DNA from 3 places in the Pseudomonas sp. GCEP-101 genome. Region 1 is predicted to be linked to each of the others. Evidence: riboswitches for the same ligand, from Rfam matches in the RefSeq annotation. Region 1 holds a riboswitch; each other region holds the start of a gene.
What was found. A riboswitch is a leader RNA that binds a small molecule or an ion and turns the genes downstream of it on or off. The one in region 1 is predicted to bind cobalamin.
Positions count from the first base shown of each region.

Region 2: linked by a shared signal. The riboswitch ahead of N0B71_RS15015 (TonB-dependent receptor plug domain-containing protein) and the one ahead of N0B71_RS12375 (TonB-dependent receptor domain-containing protein) in region 1 are both predicted to bind cobalamin.
Region 3: linked by a shared signal. The riboswitch ahead of N0B71_RS11750 (CbtB-domain containing protein) and the one ahead of N0B71_RS12375 (TonB-dependent receptor domain-containing protein) in region 1 are both predicted to bind cobalamin.

Region 1 covers NZ_CP104011.1:2,697,179-2,701,974, reverse strand. The annotation lists gene dxs (1-deoxy-D-xylulose-5-phosphate synthase) at 1-1,599, shown strand, start outside; cobalamin riboswitch at 1,654-1,817, shown strand; gene N0B71_RS12375 (TonB-dependent receptor domain-containing protein) at 1,923-3,779, shown strand; gene N0B71_RS12370 (HAD family hydrolase) at 4,065-4,673, opposite strand; gene tesB (acyl-CoA thioesterase II) at 4,682-4,796, opposite strand, start outside.
Region 2 covers NZ_CP104011.1:3,283,932-3,288,727, reverse strand. The annotation lists gene N0B71_RS15025 (ABC transporter substrate-binding protein) at 1-730, opposite strand, end outside; gene N0B71_RS15020 ((2Fe-2S) ferredoxin domain-containing protein) at 862-1,563, opposite strand; gene N0B71_RS15015 (TonB-dependent receptor plug domain-containing protein) at 1,563-3,518, opposite strand; cobalamin riboswitch at 3,612-3,818, opposite strand; gene N0B71_RS15010 (VOC family protein) at 3,888-4,316, opposite strand; gene N0B71_RS15005 (cupin domain-containing protein) at 4,478-4,796, shown strand, end outside.
Region 3 covers NZ_CP104011.1:2,573,626-2,578,421, forward strand. The annotation lists gene cobW (cobalamin biosynthesis protein CobW) at 1-103, opposite strand, end outside; cobalamin riboswitch at 339-533, opposite strand; cobalamin riboswitch at 605-818, shown strand; gene N0B71_RS11750 (CbtB-domain containing protein) at 923-1,111, shown strand; gene N0B71_RS11755 (CbtA family protein) at 1,277-1,981, shown strand; gene N0B71_RS11760 (cobalamin biosynthesis protein) at 2,058-2,474, shown strand; gene cobM (precorrin-4 C(11)-methyltransferase) at 2,471-3,217, shown strand; gene N0B71_RS11770 (ATP-binding response regulator) at 3,403-4,796, opposite strand, start outside.

The sequences.
Region 1 (4,796 bases):
CTGCGCCAGAAGGACGGCCTGGCCGCCTTCCCGCGCCGCTCCGAAAGCGAGTACGACACCTTTGGCGTCGGTCACTCCAGCACCTCCATCAGCGCCGCCCTGGGGATGGCCATCGCCGCCCGCATGCAGGGCTCCAGCCGCAAGTCGGTGGCGGTGATCGGCGACGGCGCACTGACCGCCGGCATGGCCTTCGAGGCGCTCAACCACGCGTCGGAGGTCAAGGCCGACATGCTGGTGATCCTCAACGACAACGACATGTCGATCTCCAACAACGTCGGCGGCCTGTCCAACTACCTGGCCAAGATCCTCTCCAGCCGCACCTACAGCAGCATGCGCGAAGGCAGCAAGAAGGTGCTCTCGCGCCTGCCCGGCGCCTGGGAGATCGCCCGCCGCACCGAGGAATACGCCAAGGGCATGCTGGTCCCCGGCACGCTCTTCGAGGAGCTGGGCTGGAACTACATCGGCCCCATCGACGGTCACGACCTGCCGACCCTCATCGCCACCCTGCGCAACATGCGCGACCTCAAGGGCCCGCAGTTCCTCCACGTGGTGACCAAGAAGGGCAAGGGCTTCGCCCCGGCGGAAATCGACCCCATCGGCTACCACGCCATCACCAAGCTCGAACCCGAGGGCGCGCCGGCCCACGCCGTGCCGAAGAAGGCCGGCGGGCCGAAGTACTCCAGCGTGTTCGGCCAGTGGCTGTGCGACATGGCCGCGCAAGACCCGCGCCTGGTCGGCATCACCCCGGCGATGAAGGAAGGCTCCGACCTGGTCGCCTTCGCCGACAAGTTCCCGGACCGCTACTTCGATGTCGCCATCGCCGAGCAGCACGCCGTGACCCTGGCGGCCGGCATGGCCTGCGATGGCGCCAAGCCCGTGGTGGCGATCTACTCCACCTTCCTGCAGCGCGGCTACGACCAGCTGATCCATGACGTCGCGGTGCAGAACCTCGACGTGCTGTTCGCCATCGACCGCGCCGGCCTGGTGGGCGAAGACGGCCCGACCCACGCCGGCAGCTTCGACCTCTCCTACCTGCGCTGCATCCCCGGCATGCTGGTGATGACCCCCAGCGACGAGAACGAACTGCGCAAGCTGCTCACCACCGGCCATCACTTCGAAGGCCCGGCGGCGGTGCGCTACCCGCGCGGCACCGGCCCCAACGCCACCATCGAGGCGGCGCTGGAACCGGTCGAGATCGGCAAGGGCGTGCTGCGCCGCGAAGGCAAGGCCGGCAAGGTCGCCTTCCTGGTGTTCGGCGTGCAGCTGGCCGACGCGCTGAAAGTCGCCGAGCAGTTCGACGCGACGGTCGCCGACATGCGCTTCGTCAAGCCGCTGGACGAGGACCTGGTGCGCCAGCTGGCCGCCAGCCACGAGCTGCTGGTGACCGTCGAGGAGAACGCGGTGATGGGTGGCGCCGGCGCCGCCGTCAGCGAATTCCTCGCCCGCGAGAACCTCCAGCAGCCGATCCTGCACCTGGGCCTGCCGGACTACTACGTCGAGCACGCCAAGCCGGCGCAGATGCTCGCCGAGTGCGGGCTGGACGCCGCCGGCATCGAAGCGGCGGTGAAGGCACGGCTGGAGGCGCTGGGCAAGCGCTGAGACCGATCGGCGCATCCCTCCTCCGGAGTATTGCCAGTGACGGGCGCACCGACTAAGGTGCGCCCGTTTTCGTTCGAGGTAACGGGAAGCAGGTGAGAGACCTGCGCTGCCCCCGCAACGGTAACCGACGCGCCCCTCGCGGAGCGCAGCATCGCCATGAGCCACTGCACGATTGCGGGAAGGCGGCGATGTGACGTCGGCAGCCCGGAGACCGCCCTCGACACGCCCCGACAGGTGTTGCGGAGGGCCGCACCGTCAAGTGCGGCCCGCCGCCCTTGCCACGCCCTCCTCGAAAGTCATCCGACCGCTTTTGAGGACGCTCCATGAAACTGACCCGACTCGCCCTGGCCACCAGCCTGCTGCCCGGCATGGCCTTCGCCGCTGGCGACATCTACACGCTCTCCGACCAGGTGATCACCTCCGCCCGCCAGGCCCAGCCGCGCGCCGAAGCCACCTCGGCCAACAGCGTGTTCACCCGCGCCGACATCGAACGCCTGCAGGTGCGCAGCGTCCCCGCCCTGCTCGCCCGCGTGCCCGGCGTGCAGATGGGCAGCTCCGGCGGCGTGGTCTCCTACTCCGTGCGCGGCGCCAGCACCGCGCAGACCCTGGTGCTGGTGGACGGCCAGCGCATCGCCTCGGCCAGCAGCGGCATCGCCCGCCTGGACTACCTGAGCATCGACAGCATCGAGCGCGTCGAAGTGACCCGTGGCCCGCGTTCCGCGCTGTACGGCGCCGACGCCATCGGCGGGGTCATCCAGATCTTCACCCGCCGCGGCGAAGCCGGCCTGCACCCGGAAGTGCGCCTGGCCGCCGGCAGCCACGGCACCTTCGAGCGCAGCCTGAGCCTCTCCGGCGGCAACGAGCAGACCCGCTACAACCTCGGTGGCAGCCTCGACGAAAGCCAGGGCTGGGACCGCACCAGCGATAACGTCGGCGCCGACAGCGACGACGACGCCCAGCGCAACAAGGCCGTGCACCTGAACCTGGACCACCGTTTCAGCGAAGACTGGAAGGCCGGCCTGAACCTCAACGACCAGCGCGGCAAGAACGAATACGACGACGCCTACAACGTCGAACCGGGCTCACCCCGCGACGAATTCCGCGTCAGCAGCTACAGCGCCTACCTCGACGGACAGCTCACGGCGATGTGGAACAGCCGCCTGGAGCTGGGCCGCAGCTTCGACCGCAACAAGGCCGTGGGCGCCGCCGACAGCTGGAACAACGGCCTGCTGGAAACCACTCGCCACTCCGCGAGCTGGATCAACCGCCTGCAACTGGACGACGCCAACCAGCTGGCCCTGGGCACCGACTGGTACGAGGACAAGGTCGACGGCAGCACCGCTTTCGCCGACGACCAGCGCAGCAACCGCGCCTTCTTCGCCCAGCACAGCTTCAAGGGCGACAGCTTCGGCACCGAACTGGGCCTGCGCCACGACAACAACCAGGCCTATGGCAGCCAGAACAGCTGGAACGCCGCCTTCAGCCTGCCGGTGGGCGACAGCCAGACCTGGATCGCCAGCTACGGCGAAGGCTTCCGCGCGCCGACCTTCAGCGACCTCTACTACCCCGGCGCGAGCAACCCGGACCTCAAGGCCGAAACCTCGAAGACCTACGAGCTGCAATGGCGCGGGAACATCGAAGGCACGCACCTGGAGGCCTCGCTGTACCGCACCGAGATCGACGACCTGATCGCCTGGGACAGCACCCGCAACCAGCCGGAGAACATCAACAAGGCGCGCATCGACGGCTTCGAGGCCAGCGTCGCCCGCGACGTCCTGGGCTGGCAGGCCGCCCTCGGCCTGAGCCTGATCGATCCGCGCGACCGCGACACCGGCCACACCCTGCCCTACCGCGCGCGGCGCACCCTGAGCCTGGACCTGGACCGCCAGTTCGGCGCCTTCGGCGTCGGCGGCACCTGGCGCGCGGTCAGCCAGCGCTACGACGATGCGGCCAATACCCGCGAGCTGTCCGGCTACGGCGTACTCGACCTGCGCACCAGCTGGCTGGCCAGCAACGAGATCCGCTTCGACCTGAAGCTGGATAACGCCCTGGACCGCGACTACACCCTGGGCGACTACCTGCGCCCGACCAGTGCCGACTACAGTACCAGCGAAGCCCGCCCCTACCGCGAGCCCGGCCGTACCGCCCTGCTGGCGGTGACCTGGACGCCGGAGCTGTAAGGCCCACGCCAGGCCTGCGACGGGCACGCCGAAACCCGGCACGCGCGTAGGAGCGGATTTATCCGCGATGTCCCGTGAGCAGATGATGATCGCGGACGAAGTCCGCTCCTACGCAACGCCCACCCCGTGTAGGAGCGGGCCACGCCCGCGATCGCGCCCATGGGGCGCTCTTACACGGCGTCCGGAGCCGTTCGCGAGCAAGCTCGTCCCTACGAAGAATCGCGCGGCCAGTGCCGGACTGTAGGAGCGAGCTTGCTCGCGAACCCGCACGGCACGGCAGCGGCCTCAGAGCACTCCCGCCAGCCGCCCCAGCTCCGCGCAATCGCGCGCGTGCCAGTCGGTCAGCTCCGGCCAGGGGTTCTCCTGCAGATGGTCCGCCAGGTTCACCAGCGCGCTGTGCGCCCCCGCGGCACGGGCGCACTCGAGGTCGAAACGGTAATCGCCCACCATCAGCATCCGCTGCGGCGCCACGTCCCAGCGCGCGGCCAGGCGTAGCAGGCCGTCCGGGCTGGGCTTGGGATCAGCCTCGCCACGGCCGAGGACGTCCTCGGTGCGGAAGCAATCATCGATGCCAATCGCCGCCAGCGTGATCAACGCCAGCTCATGGGCATTGCGGGTGAGGATGCCCAGCCGGTAGCCGGCGCCGTGCAGCGCGCGCACCAGCGCCACGGCGCCCGGCGCGGCGGTGGAGGCCACCGCCAGCTCGCGTTCGTGCTCCAGCAGCCAGGCATGCTTGGCCGCCGCCTCGTCTTCCGGCAGCGCGGCCAGGTGGCTGAGGATGTCGTGCTCCTGGGGGATCCCCAGGGCCCGCTTGATCGCCGGGAAGTCGTGCACCGCCAGGGTCAGGGTGCCGTCCATGTCGAACACCCAATGACGGATCTCGCCCAGGCTCATGGCGGGTGTCATGCCCAGTCCTCGCGGCGGCGGATCAGGCCTTCCTGGGTCGAGGAAGCGACCAGCTGGCCGTCACGGTTGAAGATGCTGCCGCGCACGAAGCCGCGGCCGTTGCCGGCCCAC
Region 2 (4,796 bases), 590 kb from region 1:
TCTTCTGCGCGGCCGTGGACCAGCTCGCGTCGGCCAGCAGGATGACGTCCGGGTCGCGCGCCAGCAGTTGTTCGGTATTGGCGGTGAAGCTGCCCAGGTCGACGTCCTCGAACAGGTTGCGGGCGCCGGCGGCCTGCAGCAGCTGGGTGACGACGCCACGCCGCCCCTGGCTGGCCAGCCCGTTGCTGGCGCTGTCGAGGTAGAAGACGTCCAGCGGCTGCCGGCGGGTGGAAAGGCGCCGGGCGTCGGCCCGTTCGGCGCGTTGCCGGCGGATCAGTTCCTGCGCCCGTTGTGGCTCGTCGAGCAGCTTGCCCAAGGTGCTCAGGTCCGTCTCGACGCCCGCGAACAGATCGTCCTGCCACACGCCGCATCCGGCCTCCAGCAGGTAGCTGGCGACGCCGTGGCCGGCCAGTTCCCCGCGGGACAGGTTGCCCAGCCGGAACGCCGAGGCGAAGCCGGCCACCACCAGGTCCGGGCGCTGCGCGTACACCGCTTCGGCCGAGGGATACAGCCGCGCCAGCAGCGGTACGCCGCGATAATGGCCGTCGCTGACGTCCAGGTCGTCATCGATGTAGGCCACGCCGATCAGTCGCTTTCCGGCGCCCAGCTCCAGCAGCAAATCGGCGGCGTGCTGGTTGAGGGCGAGGATGCGCTGCGGCGGGTGATCGAGCTGCCAGGTCTGGGCGCAGTTGCGGTAGTCCTGTGCGGCGGCCGTCGTCGTGGCAAGCAAGATTGCGAACAGCAGCGCCCCCTGTAGGAGCGGGCCACGCCCGCGATCGCGCGCATGGCGCGCTCCTACCTTCGAGCCACTGTGCGTCAAGCGGTTCGCGAGCGAGCTTGCTCCTACCAAGAGCAGGCGCCTCATGGCTCGTCCACCCGCAGCTCCGCCACGGGCACGCCATCGCGCAGGTGCTCGGCCACCACCCGGCACACCTGCTCGTCGCTGCGCAGGCCATACCAGACCCGCTCGGGATACACCGTCAGCAGCGGCCCGCGGTTACACGGGAACTGGCAGCCGGTGCGGGTCAGCAAGGCGCCCTCGGCATTCTCGTGCAGATCGAGGCGGACCAGCTCGCGGCGCAGGGTCTTCCACAGTGGCAGCGCACCGCGGCGCACGCAGCGCGGCCCGGTGCAGAGGAACAGGTGACGGCGGTGCGGCGGCGGCGCCCGCCAGTCCGGCTGCGCGGGCACGGCGCCGACGTCCCGGCACTCCAGCCGCTGCGCCGGGTCCTCGATCGCCGCCAGCACCGCCGCCGCTTCCAGCCCGCGCCGGCCCAGCGCCGAGGCGGTGACGTTCGCCACCGGCGCCTGCGGATAATGCGCCTGCAGCGCCGCCACTTCGGCGCACAGCCAGTCGAGGTAGGCGCCATCAGCGCTCGGTTCGAGGTCCACCAGCAGCACGTCTTGACGCTCGGCAAACCCCGCGCGCAGGCGCGTCCACAGCCCTTCGAAACCGTCGCCGGTGTCGACGCACTCGACATCGGCCAGACGCGTCGACACCTCGCGGAGCAGGCGCTCGCCCTGGGCGCCGGCCAGCGGGCCGACCAACAGGATGGCCTTCATCAGAAGCTGAAGGTGTAGCGCAGCTCGGCCGTGCGCGGCCGGCCAAGGTTGTCCACCTGGCGGAGGCCGTTGCTGGTGCGGCCGGTGGCGTAGTCGCGGTCCAGCAGGTTCTCCAGCAGCAGGCTCAGGCGGTGTGCGCGGGCGGCATCGAGGTAGCGGTAGGCGTCGCCGTCGAGCACCGTGTAGTGGCCGTAGTCATCCCCCTGGGCGCTGACGATGGAGCCGACATAGCGCGTGGCAAGCCCCGCCCCCCACTGGCTGTCGTCGTAGCCCAGGCGCAGGCGGGCGAAGAACTGCGGGATGTTGTTCACCGCCACGCCCTCGCGGCTGTCCACCAGGTTGCGCGTGGCGTCGGCCCAGAGCTGCCAGCGCCGACCGAGCTGCCACTGGCCGCTGGCTTCGGCCCCGCGCACGGTGATCTCGCCGTTGCCGTTCACCCACTGGTCGCCGGCGAGGGTGATGAGGTCGGTGATCTCGCGGCGGAACAGCGTGACGCTGCCGCTCCACGGCTGGTCGAACAGCTCGCCGGTGTAGTCCAGGCCCAGCTCGGCGTTGCGGCTGCGCTCGGGCTTGAGGTCGCGGTTGCCGACTTCCTCGCCCGGTTCGTTGACGAACAGCTGCTCGGCGGTGGGCAGCTTGAAGGCGGTGCCGAACTGGCCGCGCAGCTTCAGCTGCCGGGTGAGGTCATAGAGCGAGGTGAGCATCCACACGGTGGCGCCCTCGCCGCCGGCGATCGCCTCGCGGCGCACCCCCAGGCTCGGGTGCCAGTCGGGCAGCGCCGCGATGCTCGGCCGCAGTTGGGCATAGAGCGCGTGGGACTCGGCCTGCTGGTTGTCGATGATCAGCACATCGTCCTGGCCCTTGTACCACTGGTTGTCATTGCCCAGGACCAGTTCGTGGCCGCCCGCCAGCGTCGCCTTGCCTTCGAGCTGCGCGCCCCAGTCGGTGAAGCCCCAGTAGTCGTTGTGGTTGAGCACCTGGGTGCCGCCGCCCTGCAGGTTGTAGACGCGGTCGTAACGGGTGTCCCAGTCGTTGAGGTGGGTCTTGGCGAACCAGCTGAAGTCGTCGCCGACGCGCTGCTGGAAGGTCGCCGTGGCGATCTGCTGCACGCGGTTGTTGCGGGTGTGGCGGTTGGCGGTGGGCCGGGCGAAATCCAGCGCGGCGTCGGCATTCTGGTAGAACAGCTCCAGCCGCGAGGCCTCACCGATGGCCTGGATGGCCTTGGCGCCGAACACGTTGACGTCGTAGGAGCGGCGCTTGTCGCTCAGCGTGTCGGTCATGTCGCGGTCGCGGTACGGCTGGTAGCCGTCGGAGCGGTTGTGGCTGACGTAGGCCATCAGCCCGAGGTCGCCCAGGCCGGTCTGCACGATCTGCTCGGCGCGGGCGTCTCCGCTGCGGCCCTTGAAAGTGTCCAGGCCGAGGTTCACTTCCCCGGATGCCACGCGGCTGCGCGCGCTGCGGGTGATGATGTTGATCACCCCGGATACCGCCTGCGTGCCAAACAGCAAGCCCTGGCCGCCCTTGAGCACCTCGATGCGCTCCACCGCGGTGGTCGGCAGGGTATCGAGGTAGATGCCGCCGTAGAGGCGGTTGTTCAGGCGCACACCGTCCAGCAGGATCAGCGTGTCGTCGTTGCGTCCGCCCAGCAGCGAGTAGGTGCCGTAATCGAACGGGCCGTTCTTCGGCGCGACGAACAGGCCGGGCACATACATCTGCAGCACGCGGGTGAGGTCGGCGCCGGGGCCGGCGCGTTCGATCTGCTGGCGGTCGATGACCTCAAGCCGGCTGCCGTAGCGGGCCATGTCGGCTACCGTGGTGGATTCCACCGATGGCGCGCTGACGACTTCGTCGGCCAGGTCCAGTGGCGCCGCCGCGAGCGGCGAGCCGAGCGTGCAGAGGAACAGAACGGGACTCCAGCGCAGCGCGCGCCGGTTCAGGTCGGGAGAGTGTTGCAAGGTGATCGCCTCGAAATCGGGATTTCGCAGGCGGCGCAGCGAGGCCCGGAACGAGCGCGCCCGGGGACCGGCTCACGCCCGCCCACCGCGGGTTTGCCAAACAGGTTCCAGGCCGGTCTCCGGGCTTGCGAGGGTCGTGGAACATCCGCCTTCCCATGCCTGAGCACAGTGGCCTCGTGGATGCTCCGCTCGCTTACCGTTGCGGGGGCAGCGCCGGACTGATCGCACGAAGGCGACGCACCGGCTTCCCGTTTCACCCCACGCACGGCGGCGGGGGGCACCTGAAACGGGAGGCATCTGAACATCGGCTGGCGGAAAGCGTCAAGCGCGGGGGTTGGGCAGGATGTTGCAGGCGCGGCGCGGGCGCCCTCAGTGCCAGGGATCGTAGGTGCCGAAACTCCAGATGTGCCCTTCCGGGTCGCGGCAGGTGAAGCCCTGGCCGCCGTAGTCCTCGTCCTTGATGTCGATGACGATCTGCGCGCCGGCGTCGACGGCCGCGCGATACACGACTTCGGCGTCTTTCACCACCACGTAGATGCTCTGGGTGCAGCCGCCGATCTCGTCGGGCTGGCGCATCAGCCGGCCGTATTCGTTGTCGTGCAGCGAGCCGAGCATCACCAGCCCGCTGCCGTCGGCCAGGGCCAACTGCGCGTGGGCGATACCGCCGTGGTCATCGGCGACCACCAGTTGCCGCTGGAAGCCGAACGTGGCGCACAGCCAGTCGATGGCCTGGGGCGCATCGCGGTAGCGCAGGCAGGGAATGACGCTGGGGCGGGTAACGGGAAAAGGTGTGGACATGGCGATCTCCGAGCAGCAACGAGCGCAATGCTCTGAGCATAGTCGCGCGCTTTTCCCCGCCCAGCCCGCCGCGGCGACCGACAGCCAAGCGCAAGTTCCTGCAAGATGGCTCGCCCGACGGGTCGTAGTGTCGGCAGACCGATTTCAAGGAGCAACACACCGTGACCCAACGCCAACCGATCAACCTGCAGGACAAGCTCGGCCGCATCACTGACACCTGGCAGCCGCGGGTGATCGCCGAGATGAACGACTACCAGTTCAAGGTCGTGAAGCTGCACGGCGACTTCGTCTGGCACAGCCACGCCGACACCGACGAAACCTTCATCGTGCTCGACGGCGAGTTGCGCATCGACTTCCGCGACGGCCCGCTGACCCTGCGCGCCGGCGAGCTGTACGTGGTGCCGCGCGGCGTAGAGCACAAGCCCTATGCCGAGCACGAAGTGCAGGTGATGCTCATCGAACCGCGCGGCGTGCTGAACA
Region 3 (4,796 bases), 120 kb from region 1:
GGCGGCCTTCGGCGTTGTCCAGCATGTGGCGGAGCAGCGTGGTTTTGCCGGCGCCGAGGAAGCCGGTGACGATGGTGACGGGGAGTTTGGCCAGGGTTTTCATGCGCGCCTCGCAAGCGGGAGTTGGAAGGCGGATGAAGGGCGCGCGCGCGGGTTCGCCGCGCAACGAAGGTCGCCACCGGATCACCCCGCCCGGTTGTCTGTTCATAACGAACCGGTTCCGGATCTCGCGAGCTAGAGCCAGGCAAGGCGGAGGGTCGTCGGGGACGCGGAGTTGACTGTAGTCAATGAGCAGTCCACGACGATCCTCCCACGCAGCATGGCCGACGCGCAGCAGATCGAAAACCAGTCACGAGGCAGGTCTCCTGGCTCACAGCCCTGTCGTGTTCCTTCGCCTTCCCGCCGTGGTCGGCAGTGGCGTGTGAAAGAACAGGCTGTTCACAGTTGCGGGGGCAGCCGTGGCGCATCCGAAGATTTCCACGTTCCCTCTTAGCTCCGGCCAGCGCCGGAGAACCTCGAAGGGAGGAAGGCTACGCAGCGTGAGCGGGGCGGTCAATCGCCGGGGATCGGTTCGGCCGTGGTTGACGCTGCCGGGCGGTCGTGGTCAGCTAGCGCGGTTCCAGGTGTCTCGCGCCGACGCGCGCGAGGTGAAACGGGAAGCCGGTGCGTCCGCAAGGACCAGTCCGGCGCTGCCCCCGCAACGGTAAGCGAATGAAGGGTCATCGGTAGCCACTGTGCTCGCGCATGGGAAGGCTGACCCGCCCAGCCAGCCGGCTGTCATCGCAAGCCCGGAGACCGGCCTGGAATCCTTCGTTTTTGGCAAACCCGCGGTGGGCGGGCGCAGGCCGTGGCGCGACCGATCCGGCGCGTTCGAATGCGTTCAACCTCTGCGTTCTCTACTCAAGTTTCAGAGGGAACGTTCATGTCCAGCAGCATCCTGGCGCAACAGGCGTCGAGCACTTCCATCCCCCTTTCCAAGCGCATCAGCCTGGCCATCGGCGCCAGCCTGCTCGGTGCGCTGCTGGTGTATTTCGCCGGCTTCTCGCATCTGGAAGCGGTGCACAACGCCGCCCACGATACCCGTCATAGTGCGGGCTTCCCCTGCCACTGACGCGGTTCTGAGTTCAATCGGCTGCGCGTCGGCCGGGCTGCGCTGGAAAATCGCCGTGGACTGCTCATGGACAGCAGTCCACTGCGCGTCCCCGGCGATCCTCCGCCTTGACTGGCTCTAGCTCGCTCGATTCGATGGCTCGCAGAAGAAAGAAGGAAAGAGCGAATGATCAAACGTATCGCCCAGACCGCCGGTTTCGCCGGTCTGATCGCGGCGCTGGTGCTGACCGTGGTCCAGCTGCTGTGGGTGTCCCCGCTGATCCTCAAGGCGGAGACCTACGAAAAGTCCGAACCGGTGGCAATGGCCGAGCACAGCCACGAGCACGCTGAAGGTGCCGTCGCCGACCATCACCATGATTCGCAAGCCTGGGAGCCGGAAGACGGCTGGCAGCGCATCCTCTCCACCACCGGCGGCAACCTGGTGGTCGCGGTGGGCTTTGCGCTGATGCTGGCCGGCCTGTTCACCCTGCGCGAGCCGGGCAAGACGTCCGAGGGCCTGTTCTGGGGCCTGGCCGGCTTTGCGGTGTTCACCCTGGCGCCGTCCCTCGGCCTGCCTCCGGAAGTCCCCGGCACCGCCGCCGCCGACCTGAGCCTGCGGCAGACCTGGTGGATCGGCACTGCCGCTGCCACCGCCGCCGGCCTCGCTCTGCTGGTGTTCGGCCGCCACTGGGCGCTGCGCAGCGTTGGCCTGGCCTTGCTGGTGGTGCCGCACGTGATCGGCGCGCCGCAACCGGAGGTGCACTCCAGCCTCGCGCCGGAAAGCCTGGCCCACGAGTTCATCCTCGCCTCGCTGGTCACCAACGCGGTGTTCTGGGTGGCGCTGGGGCTGGTCGCCGCCTGGCTGTTCCGCCGATTCACGCCGCAGGCCTGATCCGGGGGCTATGCTCGACCCCGCAGCCGGCCCGGCCGCTGCGGGGTTTTTATTGTCATCTTCAAGGAGAGCGACCATGACGCTGGTTGCCGGCCTCGGTTGCCGCCGTGGCTGCCCGCTCGATGAACTGCGCGCGTTGCTGCAGGCCACGCTGGCCGAGGCGGGGCTCGACGAGTCGATGCTCACTGCCCTGGCCAGCGCCACGCTGAAGGCCGACGAAGCGGGGCTCAGCGCCCTGGCGGCGGCCCTTGACCTGCCGCTGGTGCTGTTCACGCCACAGCAGCTGGCGGCCTGCGAAGCGCGCCTGGGCGACCCTTCCGACAGCGTACGCGCCGCCACCGGCACGGCCAGCGTGGCCGAAGCCGCCGCGCTGTTGCAGGCCGAGGCCCAGGCCGGCGCACCGGCCCGCCTGCTGGTGGGCAAGCGGCGCAGCGAGCAGGCCACCTGCGCGCTGGCCTTCATTCCCGTCGAATCCGCACAGGAGCAGCCATGACGGTCTATTTCATCGGCGCCGGCCCGGGCGACCCGGAACTCATCACGGTGAAGGGCCAGCGGCTGATCCGCTGCTGCCCGGTGATCCTCTACGCCGGTTCGCTGGTGCCGCCGGCCGTGCTGGAAGGGCATCGCGCCGAGCGCGTGGTGAACACCGCCGAGCTGAACCTGGACGAGATCGTCGCGCTGCTGGCGCAGGCTGACGCCGAGGGCAAGGACGTGGCGCGGGTGCATTCCGGCGACCCTTCGCTGTATGGCGCCATCGGCGAGCAGATCCGCCACCTGCGGGCCCGCGGCATCGCCTACGAGATCATCCCCGGCGTCACCGCCACCTCGGCCTGCGCGGCGATCCTGGGGTGCGAGCTGACCCTGCCGGATATTTCCCAGACACTGATCCTCACGCGCTACGCCAGCCGCACGCGCATGCCCGAGGGCGAGTCGCTGGCCGAGCTGGCGCAGCACCGCGCGACCCTGGCCATCCACCTGGGCGTGGGACAGTTGTCGAACATCGTCGCCGAGCTGCTGCCGCACTACGGCGCCGATTGCCCCGTCGCGGTGATCCACCGCGCCAGCTGGCCGGACCAGGACCAGGTCACCGGCACCCTCGGCGACATCCTGCCCAGGGCCGAGGCCAAGGGTTTCAAGCGCACGGCGCTGATCCTGGTGGGCAGGGTGCTGGGCGCGGAGGGCTTTGCCGATTCGTCGCTGTACAGCGTGGGGCACGCGCATCTGTATCGGCGGTAGTCTGGCCCTGTTTTCATCCCGTGAAACCCGTGCTGCTGCCCCCCCTCACCCCAGCCCTCTCCCGGAGGGAGAGGGGGCAATGCGTACCGGCTGATACCCGGGTGCCCTCCTGCACGGAACGGTCCCCTCTCTCCCTGGGAGAGGGTTAGGGTGAGGGTCTTTCGAGCACGGAGTATTCTGGAGTTTCAGCGCTCCTCCGGCTCCAGCTCGCTCAACTGTTCATCGATCAGCGCCTTCAACTGCTCGGCCGCCAGCGGTTTGTGCAGCAGCGGCCAGCCGTGGGCGGCGGCCTGGGCGAGCAGGCGTGGGTCGGTGTCGCCGGTGACCAGCATGGCGGCGATCCAGTCGTCGTCGTAGTGGCGGTGCAGGCGCTCGATGGCGTCGAGCCCGGTCTGGTGGTCGCGCAGGCGGTAGTCGCTGATGATCAGGTCGGGTTTCTCCCGCGCCGCGGCCAGGTCCTCGAGCAGGTCGGCGACGTCGGCGACGATGCGGTGGCGGTAGTCCCAGCTCTGGAACAGCAGGCGCAGGCCCTCGCGGTTTTCCGCGTCGTCCTCGATCACGTAGATCAGCTTGTTGCTGCCCACCGCGGTGCGCGGCACGGCGGGCTCGGGCGCGCGCGGTTGCTGGGCAGTGGCGCGGGGCAGGCTGAGCATGAAGACGCTGCCGCGGCCCTCGCGCGAGTGCAACGCCAGCGGATGGTCGAGCAGCCTGGCGGTGCGCTGGACGATGGCCAGCCCGAGGCCGAGGCCCTTGCTGCGGTCGCGTTCGGGGTTGTTCAGCTGGTGGAATTCCCAGAACACCTTCTGCCGCTCGGCGGCGGGAATTCCCGGGCCGCTGTCCCAGACTTCCACCCGCACCCGCCGGCCCCGGCGCCGCCAGCCGATCAGCACGCCGCCGCGCTCGGTGTAGCGAAGGGCGTTTTCCACCAGGTTGCGCAGGATGCGCTCCAGCAGCGCCGGGTCGGAGGTCACGAAGGGCGCGCCGGCGCGCACGCGCAGCCGCAGGCCCTTGTCGGCCGCCTGCACGTTGCAGTCTTCGGCGATGCGCTCCAGCAGCTCGGCCAGGGAGAAGGCCTGCAGGTTGGGCTGGACGATGCCGGCATCCAGCCGCGAGATGTTCAGCAGCGCGTCGAACAGCGAACCCTGCGCCGCCAGCGCGCGGGATATGTGCTCGACCAGGTTGCGGCTGGCGTCGTCCAGCGGCCGCTTCTGCAGCGCGCCCAGGTACAGGCCCAGGGCGTAGGTGGGCTGGCGCAGGTCATGGCTGGCGGAGGCGAGGAAGCGTGTCTTGGCCTGGTCGCTGCGCTCGGCGGCTTCCTTCTCGATGCTCAGTTTCTGCAGCAGCTCGATGTTTTCGAAGCGCAGCAGCAACGAGTCCACCAGGGTGGCGTGGAAGCGGTAGGCGAAGGCGCAGATGGTGACGGCATAGACCAGCGCCGCCGCGCCGAGGGTCTTGCTCAGCGCGTCGGGCAACAGCACCAGCAGGCTGGCGAAGGGCAGGGTGAACGCTGGCGCGATGAACAGGTAGAACAGCGGCAGGACGATGCTGTAGGCGTTCATCACGCCGGTGCCCAGGCCGA